DNA from 2 places in the Limibacillus sp. MBR-115 genome. Region 2 is predicted to be linked to the other one. Evidence: predicted binding sites of a transcription regulator. Region 2 holds the regulator's gene; the other holds the start of a gene.
What was found. The regulator PhoB, encoded in region 2, activates phosphate uptake and scavenging genes when phosphate is short. The targets are predictions, from matches to a motif close to TNTCATAAAACTGTCA.
Positions count from the first base shown of each region.

Region 1: a site for PhoB is predicted at 7,795-7,810, ahead of ugpB (sn-glycerol-3-phosphate ABC transporter substrate-binding protein UgpB). Genes of this name have one in related genera too.

Region 1 is NZ_JBEPTJ010000007.1:100,624-116,068, forward strand. Features, by position in the region: gene ABIE63_RS14220 (hypothetical protein) at 101-1,174, shown strand; gene ABIE63_RS14225 (hypothetical protein) at 1,302-3,221, opposite strand; gene ABIE63_RS14230 (sn-glycerol-3-phosphate import ATP-binding protein UgpC) at 3,413-4,507, opposite strand; gene ugpE (sn-glycerol-3-phosphate ABC transporter permease UgpE) at 4,517-5,368, opposite strand; gene ugpA (sn-glycerol-3-phosphate ABC transporter permease UgpA) at 5,382-6,263, opposite strand; gene ugpB (sn-glycerol-3-phosphate ABC transporter substrate-binding protein UgpB) at 6,363-7,688, opposite strand; gene ABIE63_RS14250 (DsbA family protein) at 8,008-8,613, opposite strand; gene polA (DNA polymerase I) at 8,629-11,466, opposite strand; gene ABIE63_RS14260 (zinc-finger domain-containing protein) at 11,513-11,704, opposite strand; gene ABIE63_RS14265 (ABC transporter ATP-binding protein) at 11,825-12,814, shown strand; gene ABIE63_RS14270 (lysophospholipase) at 12,795-13,847, shown strand; gene ABIE63_RS14275 (DMT family transporter) at 13,844-14,758, shown strand; tRNA gene ABIE63_RS14280 (tRNA-Arg) at 14,803-14,879, shown strand; gene ABIE63_RS14285 (nucleoside triphosphate pyrophosphohydrolase) at 15,071-15,445, opposite strand, start outside.
Region 2 is NZ_JBEPTJ010000002.1:333,470-348,914, forward strand. Features, by position in the region: gene ABIE63_RS05165 (NADP-dependent malic enzyme) at 1-929, shown strand, start outside; gene ABIE63_RS05170 (hypothetical protein) at 965-1,846, opposite strand; gene ABIE63_RS05175 (ATP-binding protein) at 2,017-3,480, shown strand; gene ABIE63_RS05180 (substrate-binding domain-containing protein) at 3,675-4,706, shown strand; gene pstC (phosphate ABC transporter permease subunit PstC) at 4,824-6,203, shown strand; gene pstA (phosphate ABC transporter permease PstA) at 6,203-7,495, shown strand; gene pstB (phosphate ABC transporter ATP-binding protein PstB) at 7,606-8,352, shown strand; gene phoU (phosphate signaling complex protein PhoU) at 8,401-9,159, shown strand; gene phoB (phosphate regulon transcriptional regulator PhoB) at 9,152-9,895, shown strand; gene ABIE63_RS05210 (ABC transporter ATP-binding protein) at 9,969-10,670, shown strand; gene ABIE63_RS05215 (FtsX-like permease family protein) at 10,676-13,258, shown strand; gene ABIE63_RS05220 (Bax inhibitor-1/YccA family protein) at 13,422-14,150, shown strand; gene ABIE63_RS05225 (hypothetical protein) at 14,341-15,381, shown strand; gene ABIE63_RS05230 (SDR family oxidoreductase) at 15,378-15,445, opposite strand, start outside.

The sequences.
Region 1 (15,445 bases), on a different contig from region 2:
AGGAACGTTTGGACGGCGGTCCACTTGTCCAAGCTCCCGGCACGCGCCCTCGGTGCGCTTATGTCTGGCGCGATCTATAAGGTTGCAATAGAATCACCTTATGATCGCACTGGTGATATCCTTTTTGCAGGCTTGGTGGCCGGTCCTCTATGGCCTGTTGCTGCTCTACATGGTCTTTGACCTCTGGTGGTACGGGCGAGAGCTTTCCCTATCATTCACCCGGCCCTTTGCGGCGGGATTCCGGGCCGGAACCTTTGCCGTACTCTTCGTGGTTGGCTTTCCGCCGCTGATGTTGTGGCTGACCACAGCCTACGGGTTGGAGGGACGCCTGCGCACGCGCATCGCCGACTATGTGGCGGCGGGGCACTCTGCCGAGGAGGCGCGCAGTCTGGCGGCGCTCGACGAGGCCTTTGGCCCGACCTGGGGACTGCGGCCAAAGGATGAGATCGAGCCGGCGCCGGGACGGGCCGAGGACTATCCGCCGATCCGCCCCCCGGAGCGCCTGCCGCGCCTCTCTCGGGCCGACCTAAAGTCCTTTTTCTTTACCGGCATCGTCGACGAACGCTCCGGCGGCGACCGCATCCAACGCTATGAGCAAGACGAGATCGTCTTTACCGCTCTCGGCAAGGTACGCCCGCAAAAGGTCGATTCCATGACGCCGCTGCGCGCCCTGGTCTGGCGGGCGGTGCCCGACCTGCCGCCCTTCCGGGAGATCACCTTTCTGGAGGACATCAAGGATAAGACGGTCGAGAGCGATATCTACAGCTACGTCGGCTGGAAGGAGAGTACTACCGGTATCGAATTCTACAGTAGGAGATCCCAATACAGTACGGTTCTTGAAACAGGATGCTTTAGTTTGGTGCGTTTGAAGGGGTCCAGGAAGGCTCCTGATGACCGGGTGCCTCAGGATTACCGCCTGAAATCAACAGAGATCAGAACCAAGCATTTCTGGAACGAGCCGGGGACGGAGCACTGTCTCTTTCGGGGGCTGCTGGTCGGCTTGGGGCTGCATATGACGCCGGATTTCTACCTGACCGCCGCGCCCTTGAGCCCGGCGCAGCAGGCCCGCGCCCTGGCGGCCTTGAAACTGCTCTACCACCCGGCCGTCCAGGCGGGCATGGACGAGGAAAGCTTCGTCCAGACCCTCCTGGATCACGACCTCATCGATCCCTGATCGTCCGCCAAGGTTAAGACTCCTGGCGCTGGCGTCTTCGACCCGTCGCAGTTCTCCCGCTCGCCCTCATCCTGAGGAGCGCCAACGGCGCGTCTCGAAGGATGAGGAACACCAGCGTGTTAGCGCATCAGGGAAGATCATCGGCCTGCTTTTTCTCCAGCGCCGCCTCGGCGGTGACTCCCGCCGCGCCCTCAGCGATACCGCCGGAGTCGATTTCGATCTTGAAACCGCCTTGGGGTTTGCGTTTGAACTTGACCCCGCCCAAGGCGATGTCGGCCAGCGACCCGCCCAGCCCGATATTGCGAAGCTCGTCGATCCGGGCGGCGGCTTCCAGAGGATCCTCCTCTAACAGCTTTGGCAGGTCCGCCAAGCGATGCCGCTGCACGGCCGCGGTAATCAGTTCGACACCACCGGCTGTCACGCCGCCGAGCGCCGCGCCACCCGCGACGCCCGTGCCCGTGCCTGCAGCCAGGGCCGCACTGGTGGCGGCCCCGGCGACAGTTGCTTCAGCGGCCCGCTCCCAGACCTTGACCACCGCGCCAAGGCCCTCCTTTTCGATGCGTTCGCCCAGGTTCTGCGCCAGTTCCAGATTCTCGATGGGCCGCAAAGCCTTCTCATGCCGCCGCTTAGCCGCCGCTTCGGCCGCTTCACGGCTCTTGACCTCGGCCTCGGCCTGGCCCAAAGCTTCGCGATGACGCTCCAACGCATCACCGGAAACCCCCTTGGCCTCATCGGCCTCTAGCGCCGCGCGCACCGCGCGTGCCTTTTGTCGCGCCCGGCGGGCCGCGGTGGAAGAGTTGCCAAGGTCCTCATGAGTTTCAGCGACTTTAAGAGCATTTTCGTTGAGCTTCGTTATCCTTTCCGCTGTCGAAGCTGCATCGGCCGCAGCGCGTTGCGTGCCCCGCGCCTCGCGGTCCTGCGCGCTGGGGTCGGCCGAGGTACCCTCCTTCAAAAAGGCCGTGGTGCTGTCCAACTGGGCCGCCTCTGCCTCCTTCTGGCTGGCCCGCTCCAGGTGCGGCGCTAGAACCGCCGCCGCATAGTCTGGTCCCTTGTCGCTGGAGCGAAGGTTATCATCGCCTGGCAACCGCAGACCGCGCTCCTCCAAATCGTCTACGACAGCTTGCTGCGCCTCATCGAAGCGTCGCCGCGCATCTCCAAAGGCCTTGGGATCGGCTGCACCGGAAGATTGGATGCGGTTCAATTCCTTCTGGCGCTCCTGCTCAAGGGCCTCCAGGGTCGATAGCGCCGTTTCCGGGTCCGGCTTGCGCCTATTCTCCTGATCTTGCGCATCGGCCTGGGCTGGTGCCTCGTTGCGTGTGGCATCAAAGTCAGGGGACGATGACCGCGACGGCACGGAGGTTTCGCGGATTTGCTTCTCGCGGGCGAAGTCGGTTTCCATCTCGCCCAGGTCTTCCTCCATGATGGCCAGACCCTTGCGCTCCAGTCCGTCGTTGGAGGCCGCCCTGCGGCCGCGCAAGGCCGTCATGCCTTCGTCCAGGAGCTTGCCGGTGGCCGCGAACTCCGCCTCGTCGGTCTGGCTCAGTCCCTGCCGGAAGGCGGTCTTGCGGGCCAGGCGTTCGCGGCTGTTCGGGGTAAAGCGCGCACCGGCGTCCTTGGCCAGGCCCGAGAGGATACCCCGCTGCGCGCCGCCCTCCCGCAGGCCCCGGCCCGGCGTCAGGTTAAGCGGGTTGCTGGAGCGCTCCTGACCCTCACTCTGAGGAGAGGCCGGATCGAAAAGCAAAGCCCCGCGGGGCCCGAAGGCAAAGCCGTCACGGGCCAGCGCCCGGCGCTGCTCTTCGCCGATGCGGTCCTGGGGCGCGCGGGCCTTGTCCAGCAACTGGCGGTTCATCTTGAGGGACAGATCGGCAGGGCTACCCTGTTCCGCACCCAGAGCGTCGCCGCGCTCGAGCGCCTGCATGACCTCGGGCGCGCGGCCCCGCGTGCCATCCGCCCGCTTGGGCTGCGCCAGCGCCTGGCCCAGGGCCTTCTCAGCCCGCTGCCGGCGCGTCTCCTCCTCCGCCATGAAGGCGGCCAGAAACTCTTTCATAGTCATACGATCCTTGTCGCTTGTCGGGGAAAGGCCGCAGTCTCAGCAGCCCGCATGGTATTACGGCCCACAAACTACAAGAAACAACGACAACAAAACTACAAGAAAAATGTATTAACTTGTCACATCAACAACCACCCGCCCGAAAGCAGGGCAGGGAGAGCAGGTCGACAGTGTTGCTGCTGGAAAGGCTAGAGGTTCGGTAGACGCCGGCCGCTGTCATGGTCGAAGAGGTGCAGCGCCTGTGGGCGCGGCGCGACCGTCAGGCTGTCTCCCTCGGTCAACCGATGGCCACCCGGCAAGCGGGCGGTCAGGGTTGCTTCCGGGCCGCCGTCGGAAAGCAGTCCATGGACAAGACTGTCCGCTCCCAATTCCTCTATCAAGGCAACCTCGAGTGAGAACGCTCCGTCCGTGCCCGCCCCGACAGGCTCTAGATCTTCCGGTCTGATCCCCAAGGTAACGGCACGTCCTGCGTGATCGCCCAAGGCCAATTCAGGGACGTTCAGTAGAGGCCCGTCGCTCAACGCCAACCCACGGCCGTCGCCGGTCACCTGCGCGGTCAGGAAATTCATGGCTGGCGAGCCGATGAAACCGCCGACAAAAACGCTCTCGGGCCGCGCGTAGATATCCAGAGGACGGCCAATCTGCTCAGCGATACCGGCGTTCATGACGATCAGGCGGTCAGCCAGCGTCATGGCTTCCACCTGATCGTGGGTCACATAGAGCGACGTGGTTTCCAGGCGGCGCTGCAATTGCTTGATCTCCAGACGCATCTGCACCCGCAACTTGGCGTCCAGATTGGAAAGCGGTTCGTCGAAAAGGAAAGCTGACGGATCGCGCACAATGGCGCGGCCCATGGCAACGCGCTGGCGCTGACCCCCGGATAGTTGACGTGGCCTGCGGTCGAGCAACTCCTCCAGCTTCAACAGCCGTGCCGCCTTGGTGACGCGCTCCTGGATATCGGCCTTCGACTTACCCGCGATCTTCAGGCCATAGGCCATGTTGGCAAAGACCGTCATGTGTGGATAGAGCGCGTAGTTCTGGAACACCATGGCGATATCGCGGTCCTTGGGCTCCAGGGCGTTGACGATCCGTCCGCCGATGGCGATCTCTCCGCCAGTGATCTGCTCCAGACCAGCGACCATGCGCAGCAGTGTGGACTTGCCGCAGCCTGAAGGCCCGACGATGACGATCAGCTCGCCATCGGCAATTTCCATGTCGATGCCATGGATGACTTCGGTGGAGCCATAGCTCTTGCGGACGTTTCGCAGACTGATCTCTGCCATGGGCGCCTCTTATTTCTCCGTCTCGACAAGGCCCTTGACGAAGAGCCGTTGCATGAAAACCACCACGGCTACCGGCGGCAGCATGGCAAGGATCGCAGTTGCCATCACCACCGGCCATTCGGTCCAGTCATCGCCCGAGGAGATCATTTGCTTGATGCCCATGACGATGGTGTTCATGGCCGGGTCGGTCGTGACGAGCAGCGGCCAGAGATATTGGTTCCAGCCGTAGATGAAGAGGATCACGAAGAGTGCCGCAATGTTTGTACGACTAAGCGGCAAAAGCACATCGAAGAAGAAACGCACGGGCCCTGCCCCGTCGATCCTTGCGGCCTCGACCAGTTCATCGGGCACCGTCATGAAGAACTGGCGGAACAGGAAGGTCGCGGTCGCCGAGGCTATGAGGGGTAGAGTCAGCCCCGCATAACTGTTCAGAAGTCCAAAGCCTGCGACCACCTCATAAGTCGGCACGATGCGCACCTCGACCGGCAGCATGAGCGTCAGGAAAATCGTCCAAAAACAGAAGCTGCGCCCCGGAAAGCGGAAATAGACGATGGCATAGGCCGACAGCAGCGAAATGATGATCTTGCCGACGGTTATGCCAAGCGCCATGACGGTCGAGTTCATCAGCATGCGCCAGACCGGCGTGTTCACACCGGACCATAAGGCCTTGGAGTAGTTCTCTATGGCATGGCTGCCGGGGATCAGAGGCAGTGGCGGCTGAACGATATCCTGTTGCGTGACCGTCGAGGCCACCAGGGTGACGTAGATCGGAAAGCAGACCAGCGCAACGCCAAGCAATAGCAGGCCGTGGGTCAGCCAAAGTCCCCATCCCCGTTTTTCCACCATGCCCGCACCGTTCATGTTCTCGCGCTCCTCAATAATGGACGCGCCGCTCGATGAAGCGGAACTGCACGACGGTGAGAAGGCCCACGACCAACAGCAGGATGACCGACTGGGCCGCCGACGACCCCAGGTCCTGGCCGACGAAACCGTCCGCGAAAACCTTGTAAACGAGGATCATCGTGCTGCGCTCCGGCCCGCCCGCCGTCACCGTATGGATGATGCCGAAGGTGTCGAAGAAGGCGTACACCAAGTTAACCACGAGCAGGAAGAAAGTGGTCGGCGACAGCAGCGGAAAGACGATGGTCCAGAAGCGCCGCCAGGCACCCGCGCCGTCAATCGCGGCGGCTTCCAGCAGGCTGCGCGGTATGGCCTGCAAGCCCGCCAGGAAAAATAGAAAGTTGTAGCTGATCTGCTTCCAGGAAGCGGCCACCACCACCAGGGCCATGGCCTCGTCGCCGTTGAGCACGTGGTTCCAGTCGTAACCCATCTGCTTGAGGTAGTATGCAACGAACCCGATGGAGGGATTGAAGAGGAACAGCCAGAGGACGCCCGCGATCGCCGGTGCCACGGCGTAAGGCCAAATCAAAAGGGTGCGGTAAACCATGGCGGCTTTGATCACACGGTCCGCCAGGACGGCCATCAGCAGCGCCAACCCCATGGAGACGGCCGCGACCAGCAGGCTGAAAACCGCCGTCGTGCGAAAGGATTCCAGATAGTAGCGGTCGCCCAGCAGAAACTCGAAGTTCCCCAGACCGACAAACTGGGATTTCAAGCCGAAGGGGTCCGGGATGAAGGCTGACTGGTAAATCGCTTGTCCGGCCGGCCAGAGAAAAAACAGCGCCGTTATGACGAGTTGGGGCAAGAGCAGCAGGTAAGGCAGCCCCTTGTTCTGAAAAATGACTCGCTTTTGCACGGTTATTGCGTCCCCAGCCCGTGACCAGTGGAACAGGAAAAGGCGACGGCGCGAGATAAACCGGAGTGGCTATCCCGCGCCGTTATGCCCGCCTGTCCGTTAGCGGTTGGCCTGCTCGAAGCGGCGCAGAAGCTGATTGCCGCGCTCGACGGCGGCGTCGAGGGCTTCTTGGGCCGACTTGCTGCCGGACCAAACACCTTCCAGCTCCTCGTCGATAATGCCGCGAATCTGGTCAAAGCTGCCCAGACGCAGGCCCTTCGAGTTGCCGGTCGGCGCCTTACCGGTCATCTGCAGGATGGCGATGTCGGTACCGGGGTTGGTCTCGTAGAAGCCCTGAGACTTGGTCAGGTCGTAGGCCGCCGTGGTAATCGGCAGATAGCCTGTATTCTGATGCCAATCCGCCTGAACTTCCGCGGAGGAAAGGAAGTTGAAGAAATCAGCAACGCCCTTGTACTCCTCGCCCTCATGTCCGGCCATTACCCAAAGCGACGCGCCGCCGATGATGGTGTTCTGCGGTGCGCCCGCCACATCGTCCCAATAGGGCAGATTCACGACCGCGAAGGGGAATTGCGCCTCGGCCTTCACGCCGGCATAACCCGCCGAAGACTCGGTGAAGAGCGCGCATTCGCCCGAACGGAAGCGTGCGCCGCCCTCGTTCCGGCGACCGCTATAGATGAACAGTCCGTCCTTGGCCCAGCGGCCCAAGGTATCGATGTGCTTGACCTGTAGGGGGCTGTTGAAGGCCAATTCCGTGTCAACACCGGCAAAACCGTTGTCCTTTGTCGCAAACGGCACGTTGTGATAGGCGCTGAGGTTTTCCAGATGCACCCAGCTCTGCCAGGCCGTGGTCAAGGGACAGGCGCTGCCCGCGGCCTTCAGGGCCGTCAGGACGGTCTCGACTTCGACCCAGGTCTTGGGTTTGGTTTCAGGGTCCAACCCTGCGGTCTTCAAGGCGTCCTTGTTGATGTAGAGGACCGGCGTTGAGCTGTTGTAAGGAAGCGACAGCATCTGACCGTCGGTGGTGGTGTAGTAACCCGCGACCGCAGGCAGATAAACATCGGGATCGAAGGGCAGACCGGATTCGGCCATCACCTCGTAAACCGGCTTGATGGCGCCTTTCGCGGACATCATCGTCGCCGTCCCAACCTCTACCACCTGCAGGATATGCGGCTGCTCGCCTGCGCGGAACGCGGCTATGCCGGCGTTTAGGGTTTCCGAATAGTTGCCCTTGTTAGTGGCGACGACCACGTAGTCCGACTGCGAGGCATTGTAGTCCTCAACCTGCTTGGCCAGCAGATCACCCAGACGGCCCGTAAAAGCATGCCACCACTGAATCTCCGTTGCGGCATTCGCGGCCCCGGCCAGACCGGCGGCCGACATCAGGGTTGCAAGCGCACCCGTCATCAGTCGTTTCTTGAAAGACATCCTTTGCCTCCTTCTATTCGGCGTTTCCCAATACGTCACTCTGTACCGCGAGGGCCCCGGGGGATCCCGACGAGGAGAGGCGGCTGCGGGTGCGGTGACTTTTTGCCGTAACAATACTGTCACGATCGTTTTGGATGTGACCACACAAGGCAATCAACTGTCCAGCTATCAGATGCACCCTACGCCCTCACAATCGCCCAATGGCGGCACTCGCTCCGAGACACCCGGTTGCTTAGCACGGCTACCATGACAGTCTTGTGGCCTCGGCAGTCGATTTTCCGCAAATCGTCATGTCATCAAGCAGCCGAGCAAGCCTATCTTAGAGTCTCTCTGCCAGGATGGCTTCCAGATGATGCAAGCGGTCCTGACCGAAGAGGGCGCGGCCCTCGACGATATAAGTTGGCGCGCCGATGACGCCGCGTTCGGCGGCCTCCAGGGAGTTCTTCTGCAAGAGGTCCTGCGCGGCCTCGCCCCTTGCCTCGGCCCTGAGCGCCGGACCGTCGAGCTCCGCTTGGGACGCCAAGTCGTCCAGAACGGTCGTATCGGCCAAACTGCGGTCGTCGCGCCACAGGGCTTGCTGCATCAAAAATGACAGCATGGCCGGGTCACGGCCCTGCAGGATCAAGGTTGCCGCCATGCCCGCCGCCACCTCGATATTGTCGTAATGGTGCGAGGGGTCGGAATTGATGGGGATGCCGTGGTAGGCCCCGGTCGTCCCCAAGTCTTCGACCATCTGCCGGATGCGTGCCGGATGGCGATCCTGGAACTGGGTCGCCCCTGTCCGCTCCAACACGATACGCAGATAAACCGGGCGATGAATCACCTGTCTGCCCGAACGCGCGGCAAGGTCGTAAAACCGGCCCGCACCCAGGTAGCTGTATCCCGAGGCCACGGAATAGAAGTATTCGATGGTCTTTGCCGTCATGGCTGTTCCTTGTTGTCAGTGCGCTGCGGCCCAGTCGTCGCCGATCCCTACATCGGCTACCAAAGGAACGTCGAGCGTGACCGCCGGTTGGGGCGCCTGTTCCATCACCTGTTTAACCAGGGCTGCGGTTTCTTCCATCTCCGCCTCGGCCACTTCGAACAACAGTTCGTCATGCACCTGCAGCAGCATGCGCGCGCCCAACCCCGCCTCCTTCAAGGCGTCAGGCAAGCGGATCATGGCGCGCTTGATGATGTCGGCTGCGGTTCCCTGGATCGGCGCGTTGATGGCGGCCCGTTCGGAAAAATTACGGCGCGCCGGATTGCCGTCCTTGATGCCCGGCACATGGATGCGCCGCCCAAAAAGAGTGGTGACATAACCCTGTTCGCGAGCCAGGGCCTTGGTGCTCTCCATATAATCGCGAATGCCTGGGTAGCGCTCGAAGTAGGCCTCGATATAAGCCTTGGCATCGGCTTGCGCGATCCCGAGGTTCTGCGCCAGCCCGAAGGGCGAGATGCCGTAGATGATGCCGAAGTTGATGGCCTTGGCCTGACGGCGGACCTCCGGTGTCATTTCTGCCAGGGGAACGCCAAAGACCTGGCTGGCGGTGATGGCGTGAATATCCTGTCCTTCGGCGAAGGCCTGCCGCAGGCTCTCGACCTCGGCAATATGGGCGGTCAGGCGCAATTCGATCTGGCTGTAGTCGACCGACAGCAGCTTGCAGCCCGTCTCCGCGATGAAGGCGGTGCGGATCTTTCGCCCCTCTTCGGTGCGGATCGGGATGTTCTGCAGATTGGGGTCGTTCGACGACAACCGCCCGGTCGAGGCCACCGCCTGACTGAAAGTCGTGTGGACGCGGCCGGTTTCCGGGTGAATCTGATTCTGCAGCGCGTCCGTGTAGGTGGATTTCAGTTTCGACAGCTGCCGCCAATCCAGCACCCGGGCGGGAAGGTCATGCCCCTGGTTGGCCAGACCCTGAAGAATCTCGGCCCCGGTACCCGGCGCGCCGCCCTTGGTCTTGCGTCCGGTCTCCAACCCCATCTCGTCGAACAGGATTTCCCCAAGCTGCTTGGGCGAGCCGATGGTGAAACGCTTTCCGGCCAGGATATAGATTTGCTCTTCGAGCGCTTCGATCCGCTGCGCGAAGTCATTGGAGAAACGGCGCAGAATATCGCGGTCTACCTTGATGCCGCTGCGTTCCATCTCCGCCAGGACCGGCACCAGCGGGCGATCCAGGGTTTCATAGACCGTCGCCAGACGCTCGACGCGCAGCCGCGGCTTGAGCGCCTGATGCAGGCGCAGCGTGACCTCCGCGTCCTCGGCGGCATAGTCCAGCGCCTTGTCCAGCGGCACCTGATCGAAGGTAATCCGTTGGCGGCCTTGCTTGGTGACCTCGTCGAATTTGATCGTGGTATGGCCCAGGTGCAGGTTCGCCAACTCGTCCATCCCGTGCCCATGGGCACCGCCCTCCAGCACATAGGACAGCAGCATCGTGTCATCGATGGGATGCAGCCAGACACCCTCGCGGGCGAAAACCAGCATGTCGAACTTGATGTTCTGCCCGACCTTCAGCACCGAAGGCGCCTCCAGCAGGGGTTTCAACCGTGCGATGGCATCGGCGACCGCGATCTGCTTGGGTGCAGCCTGCTGCGTCTCCTCACCCAATTGCAGTTGGTCGCTTTCATGCTCCAGAAGTCCGTGCCGCAAGGGGATGTAGCAGGCCCGGCCCGGCCGAATCGCGAGACTGATGCCGACCATCAGGTCGCGCATGGGATCGAGGCCGGTCGTCTCGGTATCAACCGCCACCAACCCAGCTTCCCGCGCCTCCGCAACCCAGCGATCCAGGCTCTCCAGGTCGCAAACAAGTTCGTAACTGGGCCCGCTGCTTTCAGGCGACGGTACGGCGCCATCCTCACGGGACGCCTCGACGGCGCCTGCCTTGGCGGGCTCGCGTTCGTCCGGCACCAGATCACCCGCCTCCAACTGCTCGGCAAGCCGGGCCTTCAGACTGCGGAACTCGTACTTGTCCAGGAAGGCCCGCAAGGTTTCCGGGTCCGGTTCATGCAGGGCCAGGCGACCCCATTCGACTTCGACCGGCGCGGCGTCGGTCAGCTCCACCAGACGGCGGCTGATGCGCGCCTGCTCGGCAAAGGCGATCAAGTTCTCGCGGCGCTTGGGTTGCTTGATCTCGGCGGCGCGCTCCAGCAACGCCTCCAGCGATCCGTACTCGCCGATCAACTGTGCGGCGGTCTTGATGCCGATGCCCGGCACGCCCGGCACGTTGTCGGTGGAGTCTCCGGCCAGGGACTGCACGTCCACCACCTTGTCCGGTGAGACGCCGAACTTCTCCAAAACCTCGTCGGGACCGATCGGACGGTTCTTCATCGGATCGAGCATGGAGACACCGGGCCGGACGAGCTGCATCAGGTCCTTGTCGGAGGAAACGACCGTGACCTCGATACCCCGCTCGACCGCCTGACGGGCGACGGTGGCGATGATGTCGTCGGCCTCGTAGCCGGTCAGCTCCAGGCTTTGCAGGCCAAAAGCCGCCGCCGCCTCGCGCACCATCGGAAACTGCGGAATCAGGTCTTCCGGCGTCTCGTCGCGGTTGGCCTTGTATTCCGGGTAGATCTCGTTGCGGAACGTCGGCCCCGAGGCGTCGAAGGTGACCAGCATGGCATCGGCGTCGCTCTCGCGCAGCAGCTTGACCAGCATGTTGCAGAAGCCATAGGCGGCCCCGGTCGGCGTACCGTCCTTGCGGGTGATCGAGGGCATGGCGAAGAAAGCCCGGAAGAGATACCCATAACCATCGACGAGATAGAGGTGTTTGATCGGTGTGGAGGAATCGGCGCTCATGATGTCAGCAGCATGCCTGAAGCCTGCCTCCCAAGTCGAGTGCCGGTCAGTGGCCAGCCGAGGCGTCAGCCCCTTCCTTCAGCACGAAGCGGCGATCGCAGTAGGGACACTCCACGAATCCCTTGTCGCCCATGTTCAGGTAAACCCTGGGATGACCCATCGCATCATCGCCGCCGTCACAGGCGACTTGCACGCGTTGTACCTCGATAACCTCGGGCGGCTCGATCTGATTTGCCATCGCTTCCTCACTCAACCGAAAACTCGGCTGGGACTATAACTGGTCACGCCTAACAATCAATCGCTTGTCGTGGGCGGACGAAAGGCCTAAGTCATTGCCATCATGCCAAAGGACGAACAGATGACAAGCGCCGTCGGCGCGGCCGACAAAAATCCGCACTTGCCGGACTTCGCGGTTGAGGCCGTTGGCCTCGACAAGACATACGCCGCCGCCGGCAAGCAAGGCGCCAAGCATGCCTTGAAGGCCGTGGACCTGACGATTCCGCGCGGCAGCCTCTTTGGGCTGCTCGGACCCAACGGCGCGGGCAAGTCGACCTTCATCAACATCCTGGCCGGACTGGTCAACAAATCCGGCGGCACCGCCCGCATCTGGGACTGCGACATCGACCGCCAAACACGGCAGGCGCGCGCCGCCATTGGCGTGGTGCCGCAGGAGCTTAACATCGACCCCTTCTTCACGCCCTTCGAGCTGCTGGAGTTGCAGGCCGGTCTCTATGGCGTTCCGCCGCGCGAGCGCCGGACCCTGGAGATCCTCGCGATGCTGGGTCTGTCTGATAAGGCCAAGGCCTATGCCCGGACCCTTTCCGGCGGCATGCGCAGGCGCTTGATGGTCGCCAAGGCGATGGTTCACAACCCGCCCGTACTGGTGCTGGACGAGCCGACCGCCGGCGTCGATATCGAGCTGCGCCAGCAGCTTTGGGCGCAGGTGAAGGAACTTAATCGGCGCGGCGTCACGATCCTGCTGACGACTCACTACCTGGAAGAAGCCGAGGAGCTTTGCGACCGCATCGCCATCATCAACCATGGCGAGGTTATAGCCTGCGACACCACGCAGGCCCTGCTGCGCAAGCTGGACAACAAGACCCTGACCATCACCTTCGCCGAAAGCTTCGAGGCGGTGCCCAAGCCTTTTGCGGAGTTCAGCGTCGAGAAGGTCGGCGACCATGCGCTGCGCTTTCAGTACCGGGCCAGCGAAAGTCCGCTGCCGCGAATTCTCTCGGCTGCGGGCAGCGCCGGGCTGACACCGGTCGATGTTACGACCGAGGAAACCGACCTGGAGGATATCTTCCTGCAGCTCACGCGGGGCGCGCATGCGGGCGCTCAAGGCTGATCACGCAAGCGCCTTTCGCTTCTTACTGATGACACTGCTGCTGGCCCTTGCACTGGCGGGCTGCACGACGCAGTTCGCACCGCCGGGGCCTTACAACGCAGGCGAAGGGCCACCCCCCGAACTTTTGACGGCCGCCACGCCGAGCGAGGGCACTTTCCGCGCCGATGACGGCCTGCTTCTGCCCTGGCGCGCCTGGCTGCCGGTCGGCGAGCCGCAAGCCGTCGTTCTGGCGCTGCATGGCATGAACGACTATGCAGAAGCCTTCGCCCTGCCCGGCACGGCCCTGGCGGCGGCGGGAATCGCGGTCTATGCCTACGATCAGCGCGGCTTTGGCGCAGCCCCTCATCGCGGTCTGTGGCCGGGGACCGACCGTCTGGCCGCCGATCTGCGCAATGCCACGGCGCTTTTGGCCGCGCGCCATCCTGGCCTGCCGCTCTATCTGCTTGGGGAGAGTATGGGAGGCGCGGTCGTGATCGCCGCCACAACGCGCCCCGGCGCGCCGCAGGTCGCGGGTATCATCCTGTCCGCCCCCGCCGTCTGGGGTTATGACGAGATGGGTCTGGTCCCCCGCGTCTCCCTCTGGGTTGCCCGGCGTCTGGTCCCCGGCATGACGGCGACCGGCAGCGACCTCAAGATTCAAGCGACCGACAACATCCCCCTGCTCCAGGCCTTTTCCGCCGACCCGCTGGTCATCAAGAAGACCCGGATCGACGCCGTGGGCGGGCTTGTCGATCTGATGGACGAAGCGCTGCTGGCCGCGCCCGAGCTGACGGCGCGCACGCTGCTGCTTTACGGTGATAAGGATCAGGTCATCCCGGCCGACTCGCTGGACCGCTTCTGGACCAACCTCCCCGCCGAAGCTTCCGGACGCCAACGCCGCCTTGATTACCCCGACGGCTGGCACTGGCTGCTGCGCGACCTGCAGGCCGCGCGGGTTTACGCCGATATCGCCGCCTGGATCGCCGACCCCGATCAGCCGCTGCCTTCCGTCACTGATAACAGCGCACGAGAGCGCGGCAAGGGGGCCTCGTGAACGCCATTCGGCAGGCGACCGCGTTCGACTTCGCCAAACTCTTGACGCTGGGAGCCATCTGGGGCGCGGCCTTCCTCTGCATCAAATTGGGGCTGGAGGGCTTTGCCCCCATCACCCTGGCGGTCAGCCGCACCCTGCTGGGCGTGGTGGTCCTGTTGATACTGCTGGCCGCGACCGGCACGAAACTGCCGCACCGCCGCCGCGACTGGGGTTGGATCGCCGTCATTGGCGCGGTCAATACCTCCCTGCCCTTCCTGCTGATCGCCTGGGGGCAACAGTTCATCGGCGCGGGGCTGGCCTCGATCCTGATGGGCGCGGGTCCCTTCGTCGCCCTCTTCGCCAACCACGTCCTGACCCACGACGACCGCATCACCGGATACAAGGTCGCGGGCATGATCCTGGGGCTGCTGGGCGTCATGATCCTGGTGGGTGGCGAGGCCTTGACCGGCCTCACCGCTTCCTTCTTCGGGCAGTTGGCCATCGTTGGCGCGGCGGCCAGCTATGCAGCCTCGGGCGTCATGACCCGCAAGATCAGCCATCTGCCCGCCGCCAGCGGTGCCTCCGCAACGCTGTTGATGGGCGCGGTCTACCTGCTTCCGGCGGCCTTCATCTTCGAGGCGCCGCTGGCCTCGCGGCCCGGTATCGCCGCCATCGCGGCGGTGCTGTTCCTGGGCCTCGTCTCCTCGGGCTTTGCCCACCTGCTGCGCTTCCAGTTGATCCGCGACACCGGTGCCGTTTTCATGAGCCAGGTATCCTATCTGGTGCCGCTGTTCGGGGTATTTTGGGCCTGGGTTTTCCTGGGCGAGCGGCTGCATGTCGAGGCCTGGATCGCGCTCGCCCTGATCCTGTCGGGCATCGGTATTTCCCGCCTGCGGCGCAAAAGAAAAGCCCGCCTTCTGGACGAGCTTTGAGGCTTGTTCCGCCCCGCCGCTTCGAGTAATGTCCGCCCCGCGACGCGCCCGTAGCTCAGCTGGATAGAGCGCTTGCCTCCGGAGCAAGAGGTCAGAGGTTCGAATCCTCTCGGGCGCGCCAATTTTTCCACTGCAGATTACGCCTAAAGCCTTGAATGGGAGGGCCAAATTAGGCATTCGAAGACCCTGATTTCGGCAATAGCGCATAGGCTCTGCAATTGCCAGTCTGAGGACCTTTCTCTTCATCGTCTGAAATGAAAGCCACGCTATACGCTGATTAACTTCACTCGGCCAAACCCAGAGAGTCGCTGCTCAGAACAGTTCTTGTTGTTTCTCATAAGTACCCTCAAATTTAGGGTCAAGCCTTGTCAATAGTAGCTTACCGTCTCTTATCGAGACCCGGTATCTTGTTGTATCTCCCTGAAATGAAAAGATAACGCCAGGGCCCTTTGAAGTTGAAACAAGCGCACTTGGCGGCACCTCCACAGAATTTTCCCTGCTCTCCACCCGACCTAAGTCAGCGATCCGAACTTGTTGTTCCCGCTCAATAGGGCTGTCACGATGCGGCAAAGCGGTTTCAATTAGTACCTTTCCCTCATTAAAGCCCCCACGCTTGGTTTCCTTCTCTTTCGCAATCTGCTCAATCCTGCTCCAAGAGTGACCGCAGCAATTTGCAAGGCCCTTGAT
Region 2 (15,445 bases):
AGGAAGAGCGCGTCATTCGCGCCGCCATCGCCTTTCAGCAAGCCGGCTATGGGCATCCGGTGTTGATTGGCCGCGAACATCGCATTCGGGAGACGATGAAGAGCATCGGCGTTTCGGCCGAGCACCTGGAGATTCACAACGCCCGTTTGTCTGAAAACAATGAGCGTTATACCGATTACCTCTATGGACGGCATCAGCGCGAAGGGCTGCTCTATCGTGATTGTCAGCGGATGGTGAACCAGGATCGCAACGTGTTTGGCGCTTGCATGCTGGCCAACGGCGAGGTCGATGCGTTGGTCACCGGGCTCACGCGGTCCTTCGGTATCTCCTTTCAGGATGTGCAGAAGGCCTTGGATCCGAAGCCCGGCAACATTGTGTTTGGACTGTCCATTGTCGTGCAGCGTGGACGCACGGTCTTCATCGGGGACACCTCGGTGCATGAGCTGCCCGAACCGCAAGAGCTTGCCGACATCGCAATTCAAAGCGCTCACCAGGCCCGCTTGCTCGGTCATGAACCCCGCGTTGCGTTCTTGTCCTTCTCCAACTTCGGCCAGCCGATGCGCGAGAAAGCCAAGCGCATCCGAGACACGGTGGCCTTACTGGACGCCAAGCGAGTTGACTTTGAGTACGACGGCGAGATGCAGGCGGATGTCGCGCTGGACTATCAGTTAATGCGCGATCTTTATCCTTTCTGTCGTCTGTCCGGCCCGGCCAACATTCTCATTATGCCGGCCCTGCACTCGGCGAACATTTCCGCCAAGCTGTTGTCGCGTCTGGGCGGCGGTTCGGTAATCGGGCCGTTGCTGATTGGCATGAGCAAGCCAGTTCAGATCGTGCCGATGGGTTCAACCGTCCATGATCTGGTCACGGCTGCAGCGCTCGTGGCGCACGATGCGTTGCAGGCTGATAGCCGGTTGCCCGGGGTTTGACCCCCGGCAACCGGCCGTTCGACAGAGCGTGGTGATTAATTCGGTGCGGTGCCCTTTACGAGCATGGTTTTGAGGGCATAGTCGCCCCCCTTGTTGACGATCAGGATACCTGAAAAAGGATCGCGGAAGCTGCGGTCTTCAACGGAAATCAATTCCACATCGTCGAGGGCGGCGCGCATACGGCCTGCCGGGTCTCTGGAGAGGGCTACCTTGAGCGGCTGATCATCCAGGAATCCGCCGGTGAAACTCGCTGTTTCCACAAGGCGAGAGGTTCCACGCGACGAGATAACGAACATTTCCAGGGTGCCGCCTTGGCCGTCGGCCGTTGGGGCGATGGTCAGGCGATAGCCTGCATTTCCGTCTTTCTGGAAGACACCGATTTCAAGTCCGCCCTCCGAGCCGCGCTCCAGCGGCCGCGCGGTCATCACTGTCTCCAGATGGAAGGCATTGGAGACGGCAAGGGTCGCGGAGGCGATGGCGGGGACCGTGGGATCGTCCGCGGGGGCGGCCTGCTGGCCGGTCAGCGCTTGGTTCAAGAGCCCGCCGATGATTTGCCCCACAACCTCGTTGTCCGATTGGGTCGGCTTGCTCAACTCAACACGGGACCTCAGGCCGCGCGACCAGTCCATCTGCATCTTGCCTTGGCGAATCTGCCAGGGTGCCTTCGGCGCGGCCTCGCGACTGTCGAAGGAATGATCCAGGAGCACAACGGGCCAGGTTTCGCTGTAGCGGGAGATCAGCCCGCGCAGATCTTCGATAAACCACGGGTCGGCCAACTTCTCTCTTTCGGCTTTATCGACCAGACCTTGCAAGTCCTCAATCATGCTGTCGATCTGCGCCTCGTCGTTGGCGGCGCGGGCCGGGGTACTTACAGCAGTCAACAGGACTAAGGCAACGGCCAGAAGGAATGCGGGCATGGCGTTGCTCCTTTCTCGTTCATTGAGGCGTTTCTCTAGGTATCATCCCACAAAGTCCGTCCGGGCAGAAGGCCGAGCGGGCTTTCATTGAATTGTGATATTCTTCTGCTATCAATCGTCCCAAATCCGCTGCGGGCGGGACGGGTTTGCTTTGGATAGAGGGCGGAGGCATGACTCCGACGCAAAAACAGCGACGGCAAAGGCTGTTGAGGCACTGGCTGGGTACGAGTGCAGTCTTCTCGGCGCCGTTTGTCCTGGCCTCTGCCGCCCTTGTCGTCGCGGGTTCGTTGGCGCCTAGCTATGCGGCGGCGACCGCTTTGTTAGCTACCGGAGGCGTAGCGGCGCTTCTTTACCGTCACTTCAGCCATATTGCGGAATTGCAAGACTATGTGGAAGCACTCGGTGCAATGGGATTGCCTGAACGCGGCTCGCCCGGCCAACTGCCGCCGCCGCCTTCGGATCGCGGCGGGAAGCTCTTGGCGACGGGCCTGGCGGACGTAATTGTCGCCGCCAGCGTGGAGCGGCAAAAGCGCCGCGCTGAGCTGCAGGCAGCGCTGAACGGAAATCAGGCCATCCTGTCGAGCCTGCCTGATCCGCTTATCCTGCTGGATGAGGAGCGTCGTGTCGTTCGCATGAATCCGGCGGCCCAGGCGATCTTTGGCGAGCGTCTTCTAAACAGAGATATTTCCAGCCTGCTGCGGAATCCGACACTGACCAATGCAGTGGATCGGGTGTTGGCAGGTGGCGAGGAGCAGGTTGTTACCTTTCCGATCACCGGCAAGATTGATCGTCATATGATCGCGCGCGTGGTCCGCTTGAATGAAGCAAACCTGGAGGGATCGGTCGTTTTATTGACTCTTCATGATGTCACCGGCATCAAGCGAGCCGAGCGCATGCGAGCCGATTTTGTTGCCAATGCGAGCCACGAACTTCGTACGCCATTGTCCAGTCTGATCGGCTTTCTGGAGACGCTGCGAGGCCCGGCGGCCGATGATGCGGAAGCACGGGACCGATTTTTGGGGATCATGCATGATCAGGCGGTACGGATGTCGCGCTTGGTTTCCGACCTTATGAGCTTGTCGCGGATCGAAATGGAAGAGCATACCCAGCCGACGGCGGCTATCGAGGTTGGCGCCGTGCTCGACGGCATCGTCAATGGTTTGCAGATACGAGCCGGGGAGCGACAGATAACCGTCGATTGCACCTACTCACAGTTGCCTGCGGTTGTCGGGGATACCGAAGCACTGACGCAGATCTTCCAGAATCTGATAGAGAACGCCCTCAAGTATGGGCGCAAGGGCAGCCATGTGCGTATTGAAGCATGGCCCGTAGGCGACGGCACAACGCGTCGCGGTCGTCGTCTCGATCAACCGAGCCTAGCGATATCGGTAATCGATCAAGGTGAGGGCATTCCGCGAGAACATCTGCCGCGCTTGACGGAGCGTTTCTACCGCGTAGACCCGGCCCGCTCTCGCGAACTGGGCGGCACCGGGCTAGGGCTGGCGATCGTCAAGCACTTAGTCAATCGCCACCGCGGTTTGTTGGAGATCGAGAGCGAGTTGGGGAAGGGAAGCAGCTTTACGGTTTACCTGCCGCTTGCCGGTTCCAATCGAGGAAGTCAGGCGGCGGAATGACTCGATGATACTTCTCTGCGGAAAAGCGCCGGGAAAGTCGCTTTTCTCAGGTCTTGTCACACAAGTGTAACAGAAGTGTCGTAAATACTTTGCAGGCAGTGGGTAGGGTCCGCTCACGTTCTCGATGGGTCGAGAGCGGTTGAATGAGAACCTCGTGGAAAGCACTTCCCACAGACATGCGGAGCAAACGCATTATGAAAAAGACTGTAATCTTTTCGGCAGCAGCCGTAGCAGCCGTTCTGGTTGCGCAGGCCGCCGAGGCCCGTGATCGCATCCAGATTGTCGGCTCCTCCACCGTATTCCCCTACACTCAGGCCGTCGCTGAAGAGTTCGCCAACAAGACCGGAATGCAGGCCCCCGTGGTCGAGTCCACCGGTACCGGTGGCGGCATGAAGATCTTCTGCCAGGGCGTCGGCGAAGCGCACCCGGATATCACCGGCGCGTCGCGCGCCATGAAGCAATCCGAATGGGAGCTTTGCAACAAGAACGGCGTCACCAGCGTCTCCGAGGCCCTGATCGGTTTCGATGGTCTGTCCATCGCCGTTTCCAGAGAAGGCGCAGAGATCGACGTTACCAAGGCTCAGCTCTTCCAGGCGCTGTCCGCGAAGGTCGAGATCGACGGCCAGATTGTGGACAACCCGTACCAAAGGTGGAGCGAAATCGACGCTAGCCTCCCCGACACGAAGATTCAGGTCTTCGGCCCGCCCCCGACGTCGGGTACCCGCGATGCTTTCGTCGAACTGGTTATGGAAGAAGGTTGTGAGACCTTTGCAGCCATTGATGCGCTGCCCAAGGACGAAAAGAAAGCCGTCTGCCAGCGTATGCGCCAGGACGGACCTTTCATCGAAGCCGGCGAGAACGATAACCTGATCGTTCAGCGCCTCGAAGCCGATCCGAATGCGTACGGTATCTTCGGTTATTCGTTCCTCTACGAGAACGAGGACCGGTTGCAGGGCATCAAGGTCGAGGGTGTTTCGCCGACGTTTGACACCATTGCCGATGGATCCTACGGCGTTTCCCGCCCGCTGTTCGTGTACATCAAGAACGCGCACCGCGGCGTGATCCCCGGCCTTGAGGAGTTCGTTGCCGAGTATATGAGCGACGCAGCGATGGCCTCCGACGGTTACTTGAACGAGCGTGGCTTGGTCGCCCTTTCCGACGAGAAGCGTCAGGCGGTGCAGGAGCAAGTCATTGGCGCAATGGGCATGACCCGTTACACCAACTAATCAACCTGGGAAACTCACGGTCGCCCCTAAAAGGCGGCCGTGAGCGTCTTTTGCAAACGACCCCCGAACCAGCCTGCTCAAGCTTTCGAACAGGCATAAGGAAGCGACCCGTTCAAGATGCTGTCGACCACCTTCATCTTGCTGATTGCGATCTCTCTGGCCAGCTTCATCCTTGGACGGTACCGCATTGTCCGTCTGGCGGCCCAAGCCAACGCCGCCACCCATTCCCTGCCTTCTTACCACGGTAGCTTCGTAGCGCTTTGGATTGGCGTACCCTGCCTGTTGTTCGTTCTTGTCTGGGCGGCGCTCGAGCCTGTTATCCTGGACGCCGCCCTGCTCGCCTCACTTCCGCCGGAGCAACTGCAAGGCTTGCTGCAGGGCGAGGAAAACCTCCTGCTGGCCGAGATACGCTCGGTTTCGCGTGGTCTGGTGTTTGGCGAGCCGGACCCCTTTGTGGTGGAAGCGGCAGCCCGGCTGAACGCGTGGAAAGCCGTTGCCTCCTGGTCGATGCTGGCGGCCTCTCTCGGCCTTGCTGCCGCCATCTTGTTCGTCAGCTACAGACGCATCGCCCTTCATTTCCGCGCGCGTCAGGCCGTGGAGAGAATACTATCCGGACTGATGGTCACCTGCTCAGTGTTGGCCATACTTGTAACCTTGGGCATCGTGTCGTCTTTGCTGTTCGAGGCTTTCCGATTCTTTGAACGCGTGCCGGTGAGCGAGTTCCTGTTCGGCCTCAATTGGGAACCGCAGATTCCCATCCGCGCCGATCAGGTTGCCGGATCGGGCGCTTTTGGCGCCATCCCGGTTTTCATGGGCACCTTGTTGATTGCCGCGATTGCAATGCTGGTGGCAACGCCGATCGGGCTTTTTGCGGCTATCTATCTGGCGGAGTACGCCAACAGCCGGCTCCGCGCAATCGTGAAACCGATCATGGAAATTCTGGCGGGCATACCGACGGTGGTTTACGGCTTCTTCGCCGTTCTGGTGGTGGCGCCGGCCTTACGCGAGGCTGGAAACTCCCTCGGGCTTGATGTCGCGCCGAACAGCGCCCTGGCGGCCGGATCGGTGATGGGCATCATGATTTTGCCATTCATTTCTTCGTTGTCCGATGACGCGTTAGCCGCAGTGCCGCGATCGCTCCGCGAGGGCTCCTACGCGATGGGCGCCACGAAAGCTGAGACGATCCGCAACGTGCTGTTGCCGGCAGCCCTACCGGGCATCGTCGGCGGTGTTCTGCTCGCGGTTTCACGCGCCATTGGCGAAACCATGATCGTGGTGATGGCGGCGGGCCTGATCGCCACTTTGACGGTTAACCCTGCTGATTCCGTAACGACGGTGACGGTGCAGATCGTCACATTGCTGATTGGCGATACCGAATTTGACAACCCGAAGACGCTGGCCGCTTTTGCGCTCGGATTGCTGCTTTTCGTCATCACGCTGTTCTTGAATGTGTTGGCGTTGAAGATCGTCCAGAAATACAGGGAAAAGTACGACTGATGGCCTCGATGCAATCACCCCAAACAGCGAAGTTCGATTGGTTTGGCAAGGCCCAGGAAGCCCGTCGCCGTCGCCGTCACGCGGCGGATCGACGCTTGCAGTTCTATGGAATCGCGGCCATTGGCACGGCGATTTTGCTTCTGGGCGTTCTGCTGGTATCTCTGATGATGAATGGCTCGCCCGCCTTTACTCAAAGCCACGTCACCTTCCAGGTGTTTGTCGACCCGGCAAAGGTCGAGGCCGAAGACCCGGGGTCAGGCGATTTCCGGGGCATTGTTCGTCGCGGCTTCGAGGGGTTGGTTTCTCAAGAACTCTCGCGTCGTGATGGTCGGGACTTTCACGACATGCTGAGTCGGGGCGCTCAGTACATGCTTCGCGATACGGTCGTGGAGAATCCGCGATTGATCGGCCAGACGATAACGGTCACCTACCCCTTTGCCGATCCGATGGATCAGCTCCACAAGGGTCTGATCGACCGCGATACGCCGGAGAGCCAGCGCCGCGTCTCCGACAAGCAGATTGCCTGGTATGACGAGATGGCCGCTTCCGGCGCCATATCCAAGCCCTTCAACTGGGCGCTGTTCTTCAATGCGGACAGTCGCTTCCCGGAACTGGCGGGGCTGGCGGGCGCCTTGGTGGGCTCCTTTTACGCGCTCATGGTTTGTTTTCTCATATCCTTTCCGGTTGGCGTGGCCGCCGCCGTCTATCTGGAGGAGTTTGCGCCTAGAAACCGGGCGACGGACTTGATTGAGGTGAACATCAACAACCTGGCCGCGGTGCCGTCCGTTGTCTTCGGGTTGCTCGGTCTTGCGGTGTTCTTGAATTTCTTCGGTTTGCCGCGCTCGTCGCCGCTGGTTGGTGGCATGGTTCTTTCGTTGATGACCTTGCCGACGATGATCATCGTGACCAGGGCGGCGCTCAAGGCGGTGCCTCCCTCGATCCGGGAGGCGGCGTTGGGTGTGGGTGCCTCGCGCCACCAGGTTGTCATGCACCACGTATTGCCGCTTGCCATCCCGGGCATTCTGACCGGCACTATCATCGGTCTTGCGCAAGCTTTGGGTGAGACGGCGCCCCTGTTGTTGATCGGCATGAATGCCTTCATCACCTCGGCACCGGGCGGCATCACCGAACCTGCGACCGCGCTGCCAACGCAAGTGTTCATCTGGGCGGACAGCCCAGAGCGAGGCTTCGTTTCACGAACCTCTGCGGCGATCTTGGTGTTGATCGGATTTCTCATCGTAATGAATGGCGTGGCGGTGTTTCTACGTCAGCGTCTGGAACGAAAATGGTAGGAGAGCAACAGATGGCCCAGCCGGAGCAGGTCGCCGAGATCGCGCAGGAAGAATTACCGGCTTCCAAAGGCGTTGGTGAAGCACCGCTTGCCAACCCCGCGAATCCGAAGATGGTGACGCGGGACGTGAATGTTCACTACGGCGAGAAGCATGCGCTGCGCGGCGTCAATCTCGACATAAACGCCAACCAGGTGACTGCCCTGATCGGGCCGTCCGGCTGTGGCAAGTCCACCTATCTTCGCTGCTTGAACCGTATGAACGATGTTATCGACGGGTGTCGCGTGACGGGCGAACTGCATCTGGACAACGAAGATATCTACGATCCCAGGTTGGATGTGGTACAGCTGCGCGCCCGCGTCGGCATGGTATTTCAGAAACCGAACCCTTTCCCGAAGTCGATCTTCGACAATATCGCCTATGGACCCCGCATACATGGGATCGGACGCAACCGGTCCGACGTCGAGGAGATTGTCGAATCGAGTCTGCGTAAGGCCGGGCTTTGGGAGGAAGTGAAGGATCGGCTTGATGGGCCGGGCACGGGTCTTTCCGGCGGCCAGCAGCAACGCCTGTGTATCGCCCGGGCCATAGCGGTTAGCCCCGAGGTGATCCTGATGGACGAACCCTGTTCCGCTCTTGATCCCATAGCGACTGCGCGGATCGAGGAGTTGATCGACGACCTGCGCCGCAACTTTACAATCGTCATAGTCACACATTCGATGCAACAGGCCGCGCGCGTGTCGCAGCGCACGGCGTTTTTCCATCTGGGCGAGTTAGTCGAGGAAGGTGACACCGACGCCGTGTTTACCGTTCCGAAGGACAAACGCACTCAAGGATACATCACGGGCCGGTTTGGCTAATCAAAGATAGACTTGGTAGGGCCGAACCAGCAGAGGCGGGAGAAGAACATGGGAACGGGCAACGAGCACAAGGATCATATCGTCAGGTCTTTCGACGAGCAGTTGGATCTGCTGACGCAGTCGATCGTGCGGATGGGCGGGATAGCCGAAAGTCAGCTTTCGCTATCAATCCAAGCGTTGGTGAGGCGCGACTCCGACCTGGCCGGGAAAGTGGTCGCAAACGACGCCGAACTGGACAGACTGGAGCACCAGGTCGACGAAATGGTGGTCCGGCTGCTGGCGCTTCGCCAGCCAATGGCCATCGACCTTCGCGATGTAATCTCCGCCCTGAAAATTTCCTCCGACGCGGAACGGATCGGCGATTACATCCGGAATATCGCCAAACGCACACTGGCGCTCAACCAACTGCCGCCGATCAAACCGCTGTACGCGATCCCGCGTATGGCGCAGCTTGTCGAAACCTCCATCAAGGATGTGTTCGATGCCTATGTGGAACGCGATGTCGAGCGCGCTGCGGAAGTGTGGCGACGGGACGAGGAAGTGGACGAGATGTACACCAGCCTGTTCCGCGAACTTCTCACCTACATGATGGAAGATCCACGCTCAATCACGACCTGTACACACCTGCTGTTCATAGCCAAGAATATCGAACGCATCGGCGACCATGCGACTAACATCGCGGAGGTCGTGACTTTTCTGGTGACAGGCAAGCATCTGACCGAAGGGCGCCCCAAAGGCGATACCACGAGCTACACTGTATTCACGCAAGACAGCCAGGAGGCGGAGGGTGGGAACCACGATGCTTGAACGTAACGCTTCGCAGGCCGTCAAACCGCTGGTGCTCATCGTTGAGGACGAAGACGCCTTGGTGACATTGCTGCGCTACAACCTGGAACGCGAGGGGTACCGAACGGCTGCGGCCCGTGACGGTGAAGAAGCCTTGGTTATGGTCAAGGAGGAAACGCCGGATATCATTCTGCTCGACTGGATGTTGCCCCTGACATCGGGCATCGAAGTGTGCCGCCAACTCCGTCGCAGGCCGGAGACCAAAGATGTGCCCGTGGTGATGCTGACGGCGCGTGGCGAAGAGGGCGACAAGGTTCGCGGGCTCAACAGCGGCGCGGACGATTATATTACCAAACCGTTCTCCCCTGCGGAGCTGGTCGCCCGATTGCGGGCGGTCATGCGTCGGGCGCAGCCGGCCTTGGCGGCGGATACTCTTGAGTTCGAAGACATGATCATGGATCTCGTTGCGCATAGGGTCCGACGTGGAAGCCGCAACGTTCATCTCGGCCCGACCGAGTATCGGCTCTTGCGCCATCTGTTGCAGCACCCGGGGCGCGTATTTAGCCGGGAGCAGCTTCTCGATGCCGTTTGGGGACACGATGTCTACGTTGAGCCGCGTACGGTGGATGTGCACATCAGGCGTTTGCGCAAGGCGTTGAACGAGGGCGACGAGGCCGATTTGATCCGCACGGTCAGGGCGGCGGGCTATGCTCTCGACAAGCCCATGACAGACGGTGACGCGATAGCCATGAAATAGCCGCTTGATTTAGCGGACCTCGCGCCCAAATCGTTAGGGTCTTTATTTGGGAGCGAACGCCGTGAGATCCGTTATGGAAGAATCAAAGGTAATTCAGTTGGAAGGCGTTCGTTTGACCCTGTCGGCGGCCTCCGGCCCGGTGGAGATACTGCGCGGGCTCGACCTCGAAATCGAGGCCGGCGAAACGGTGAGCATCGTGGGGCCGTCCGGGTCCGGCAAGTCCTCCATGATGATGTTGATCGCCGGGCTGGAGCGGGCAACCGCGGGCCGAGTTCAAATCGATGGAACCGATTTGACGAATCTCAATGAGGACGCGCTCGCGCGCTTTCGCCGTGATCGTATCGGCATCGTTTTCCAGGATTTTCACCTGATTCCAACGATGAACGCCCTGGAGAATGTCGCGGTGCCCCTCGAGTTCGCGGCAGCACCTGACCCTTTTGCGCGTGCAGCCGAGGTATTGGAGCAAGTTGGGCTCGGTCAGCGCCTCACACATTTCCCCTGGCAGCTTTCCGGGGGTGAGCAGCAGCGTGTAGCTCTGGCGCGCGCGTTTGCCTCAGGCCCGCGACTGCTGTTGGCCGACGAGCCAACAGGCAATCTGGACGGCGAGACGGGGCGTCAGGTGATAGAGCTGCTTTTCACTTTGCAACGCAAGCAAGGTACGACTCTTTTGTTGATTACGCACGATCCTGCCCTCGCCGAGCGCTGTGATCGCCAAGTACGAATCCTGGACGGTCGCATCGAAGCGGACAGCCGTCTGTCGGCGGCGGCTCAGTAAATTTCTTGTCCAGCATCACAAAGAACGAGCAAACCTTGTCGCTTCTAGGAAGCCTAGCCCAGCCTTTCAGACTGGCACGCCGAGAATTACGAGGCGGCCTGAAGGGATTCCGGATTTTTATAGCCTGCCTGGCGCTGGGAGTAGCGACGATCGCAGGGGTCGGGTCGTTGTCCGAGGCGATGCTTTCATCGCTTCGTACGGACGGGCGCGCACTGCTCGGCGGCGACGTTGAGGTTCGATTGATCCATCGTGAGGCCAGCGCGGCAGAGGAGTCCTGGTTCCGTGACAGCAGCAAGCGCCTCTCGCGCACAGCCGACCTGCGCACCATGGCGCGCAGCGGTCTGCAACCGGATGGCACGACGCAGGGACGACAGCGGTTAGTCGAGTTGAAAGCGGTTGATGAGGCCTACCCGCTGTATGGCGCGTTCAAAAGCGACCCGCAATCAGACCTGCCGGACCTTCTGGCCTATCGAGACGGCCGCTGGGGTGCGCTCGTCGACACCGCTTTGTTGGTGGCGCTGGAAATAGAGGCCGGCGATGCCTTGCGAATCGGTAACGTCGACTATGAGGTTCGCGGTACGGTCAAACGCGAGCCTGACCGTGCGGCGCGCGCCTTTACCCTGGGGCCGCGGGTGCTTGTGGGGTTGGCCAGCCTCGAAGGGAGCGGGTTGCTGCAGCCGGGGAGCCTCGCCTACCACCACTATCGTCTTGAGCCGCGCGACGGATTGACGCCGGAGCAATGGATAGATGCGACCAAGGAGCGTTTTCCCGAGGCAGGGTGGCGGATCGTCGACGTAGCGGGTGGTGCGCCTGGGATGGAGCGTTTCGTCGAACGTGTCACCCTTTTTATGACTCTGGTTGGGCTGACGGCATTGCTGGTTGGGGGCGTCGGAGTCGCCAACGCCGTGCGCAGCTACCTGGGTGAGAAGCGCAAGGTGATTGCCACCTTGAAGGCGCTCGGCGCCTCGGCCCGTCAGATCTTTTTGACATACCTTCTGCAAATTCTTGCCATCGCCGGACTTGGCATAGCCATAGGGCTTGCCATCGGCGCAGCCGTACCTTTGGCGGTCGGTCCTCTCTTGGCCGACCGGCTTAACCTTTCAAGCTTGGGCGGCCTTTATCCGCAGCCCTTACTGCTTGCCGCCCTGTTTGGGCTGTTGGTGACCCTGTCCTTCTCTCTTTGGCCCCTTGGGCGCGCTCAAGCCGAACGGGCAGCCGGGCTTTTCAGGGAGCAGGGCAGCAGCGAGCGCCGTCTGCCGGCCCCATGGGTTGTGATCGTTACGCTGATGGCCGCGGCAGCACTTGCCGGTCTTGCAATCATCACCTCAACGGACCGCCTGTTCGCGGCGGGGTTTGTTGCCGGATCGGTCGGTAGCCTTTTGGTGTTCCGTCTCGCGGCTGCGGGTGTCATGGCCGCGGCGCGCGCTTTGCCACGCTTTCGTACGGTTGAACTGCGGCTTGCGGTTGCCAGTCTGCACCGCCCGGGCGCTTCGACGGCCAGCGTGGTCGTGTCCTTAGGGTTGGGCCTGACGGTGCTGGTTGCCATCGCATTGATCGAAGGCAACCTTTCTCGTCAAGTGACGGAGCGCATTCCAGAGGAGGCGCCGGGCTTCTACTTTATCGATATACAGCCCGAACAGGCGATGGCCTTCGAGGAAACCGTGCGCAGCGTGCCGGGAGTGGAGCGTATGCAGCGTGTCCCGATGTTGAGAGGCCGCATTACCGCAGTAAACAGGGTGCCACCGGACCAGTTGGACCTGCCGTCGGATGTCGCCTGGGTTTTCCAAGGCGATCGCGGACTGACCTGGTCACGGGAAATGCCGCCGGATTCCCCGTTGGTCCTGGGTGAGTGGTGGACTCCTGACTACAACGGCCCACCCCTGGTTTCACTGGACCACGATGTCGTGGAGGCGTTGGGCCTCGTGCTTGGTGACACCCTTACGGTCAATATCCTGGGGCGTAATGTCGAGGTAGAGATCGCCAACAGCAGGGAGATCGACTGGCAGGATCTGCAGATCGATTTCGTCATGGTGTTCTCGCCGGGCCTGCTCGAGAGCGCACCACAGAGTCAGATCGCGACGGTTACTTTGGACCCGGACCAGGAAGACTACTTGGAAAGGCTGGTCGTCAACCGCTTCCCTAATGTATCGGCTATCCGGGTCAAGGAAGCGCTGGCGCAGGCGGCGGAGTTCTTCGGCAAGGTCGCCGTGGCCATACGAGCGACGGCGGGCTTGACGCTCCTTTCGGGCGTGCTGGTACTCGCGGGGGCTTTCGCGGCGGGTCACCGGCGCCGCGTTTATGATTCCGTTGTTCTGAAGGTGTTGGGTGCGACCCGCCGGCGTGTAGCGACCAGTTTTTTGTTGCAGTACGGGTTGTTGGGGCTGATTACGGCAGCCATTGCTGCGGCCATTGGTTCCTTGGCCGGATATGTCGTGGTGACGCAGGTCATGAAAGCGGATTTTATCTTTCTGCCGATGGCCGTCTTCCCGACGGCACTATTGGCTGCGGCTTTGACCTTGGGGATCGGTTTCGTCGGCACTTGGCGGGCCCTTTCGATCAAACCGGCACCGCTATTGCGCAACGAATAACTGGAAATGCCGCGGGATATTATGGAAATTACGCAACAGGAGTGCGAGAATCTATTGAACAGACGACGGCTTTGACCAATATTTAGGCTCAATCGGTGATGTCACCGAAGGGTTAACGGCATCTGCGGTTAAGCAGGTGGTATGCAGCAGGAGGAAGAATTAGATGCTCGGTCCGAATTCTCAAACCATTTCACGCGGCAGAGCCCAAGCCGCGGGGATTGATGCCGGGCTGCGCAGCTACATGCTGCGGGTCTACAACTATATGTCGCTTGGCGTGGCCTTTACCGGCGCCATTGCCATGATCGTCGCCATGAACCCGCAGTTTGTAATGGCGCTGGCAAGCGGCGGCATCTGGATTCTGTTTATCGGTGTCATTGGCCTGGGCTGGTTTGCGCCCCGAATCATGATGAGCAAGTCGGTTGGCGCGGCACAGGTCTGCTTCTGGGCCTATGCCGGCCTCTGGGGTTTGCTGCTGGGACCCACCTTCTTCGCCTATGCGCAGGTGGACCCGATGCTGTTGGTTCGCGCCTTCTTCATCACCGCGGCGGCCTTTGCCGGGTTGAGCCTCGTTGGCTACACAACGAAGAAGAACTTGGCGCCGATGGGGGCCTTTCTCTCAATGGCGACCATCGGTATCCTGATCGCCCTTTTGGTGAACATCTTCTTCGTGCAGTCCGTAGGCTTCGAGTTGTTCCTCTCGGTCGTGGTCGTGCTGGTGTTCTCTGCCCTTACGGCCTATGAGACACAGATGATCAAGAACATGTACCTGCAGGCAGATGGCCATGACGTGACGATGAAGAAAGCCATCTTCGGCGCGTTCATGCTCTATGGCAGCTTCATCACGCTCTTCATCTGGATTCTCAATATCCTGGGCATGATGCGCGGCGAGTAACAACCGGCGGCAAAATCTGCTGACGGTAAAAGGAAAGGCCCGGCGGATTCCGTCGGGCCTTTTTGCTGACCAAGCCGAAGCGGCGCTAGAGACACAAAAGGACATTAAAAGACACTTAAACGACTTTTTAGTCTTTACCCTTACAGCCCATAGTCCGGCAAAGGCTCAGCCACCCGGACGAGGGGGTGTTATGGGAAAGAGCTTTCCGACTTTGGGCATTTTGGGGGTTGGCGTGCTCTTGATTGCGGCGGCTCTCGCGCCGAACGCTGTTTACGCACAGGCGTCGGATGTCGTGTGTGGCGGTTGCGTTCATGGGAGCGATATCGCTAATGGCACCATTGGTCCCGGCAAGCTGATTCCAGGATCAATCAACGCCGCGACCGTGGCCAACAACTCCATCGGTCCCAACAAGCTGGTTCCAGGATCGATAAATGCCTCGACCATCGCCAACGGCTCAGTCGGCGCAAACAAACTGATTCCGGGTTCGATCAACGCCTCGGTTATCGCAAACGGTGCCGTTACGGCTGCCAAGTTTGCGCCTGGAGCAGTGGCGTCGGCCTTGCTGAAGTCCACTTGGATCGTTAGTCCGGTTGGCACCCAAGCGCAAAACTGCACGCAGCTACAGAGTGTGCTCAGCGCCGCGTCCGGTTTTGCTACGTCTCAAACGCCTCAAGCTCTTTGGGTCGAACCGGGCGTCTATGATTGCGGCTCCGGTGGGATTTCAATTCCCGGCAATATCTCCATACGCGGGGAAAGCTCAACGAACACGACGATCCTGGGGCTGGTGAACACGGTCGCCGGCCCAAACGTTCAATTGACGGACCTGGCTTTCAGAAGCGACGGTGCTTCCAGCACCCCTGTTCTAGTAAACCAGGGGGTCGCGAACCTCGTGCTGGATAGTGTGTTCATCGGAACAAGCGGTAGTAATTCTGTTGGTATCTTCTTGAGTGGCGGCAACAGCGGCATTGTCGTGCGGGATTCAACCATCGATATTCGGGGTGATTCGAATGCGACGGCGATCTTCTCGTCGAGCGGCAGTTCGCAGGTTCTGGTTCATTCCGTGTCGCTATTCGGCATCGCAGCCGCGCTGGACCTTTGGACCAATGATTTCGTGGCGGTCTTTGCCAGCGGGATTTCGGGGCCGGTCCTGACGCAGGCCTCGACGACGGCGCGCTGCATCGGCAGCCTCAATCTGGCGACGCTCAATCAAATCGGAACGTCTTGTATCTAGACGCAACGTCCGCCATCGACCTCCAGAAGGACGCCGGTCAAAAACTCTGCCTCGTCCGAGGCAA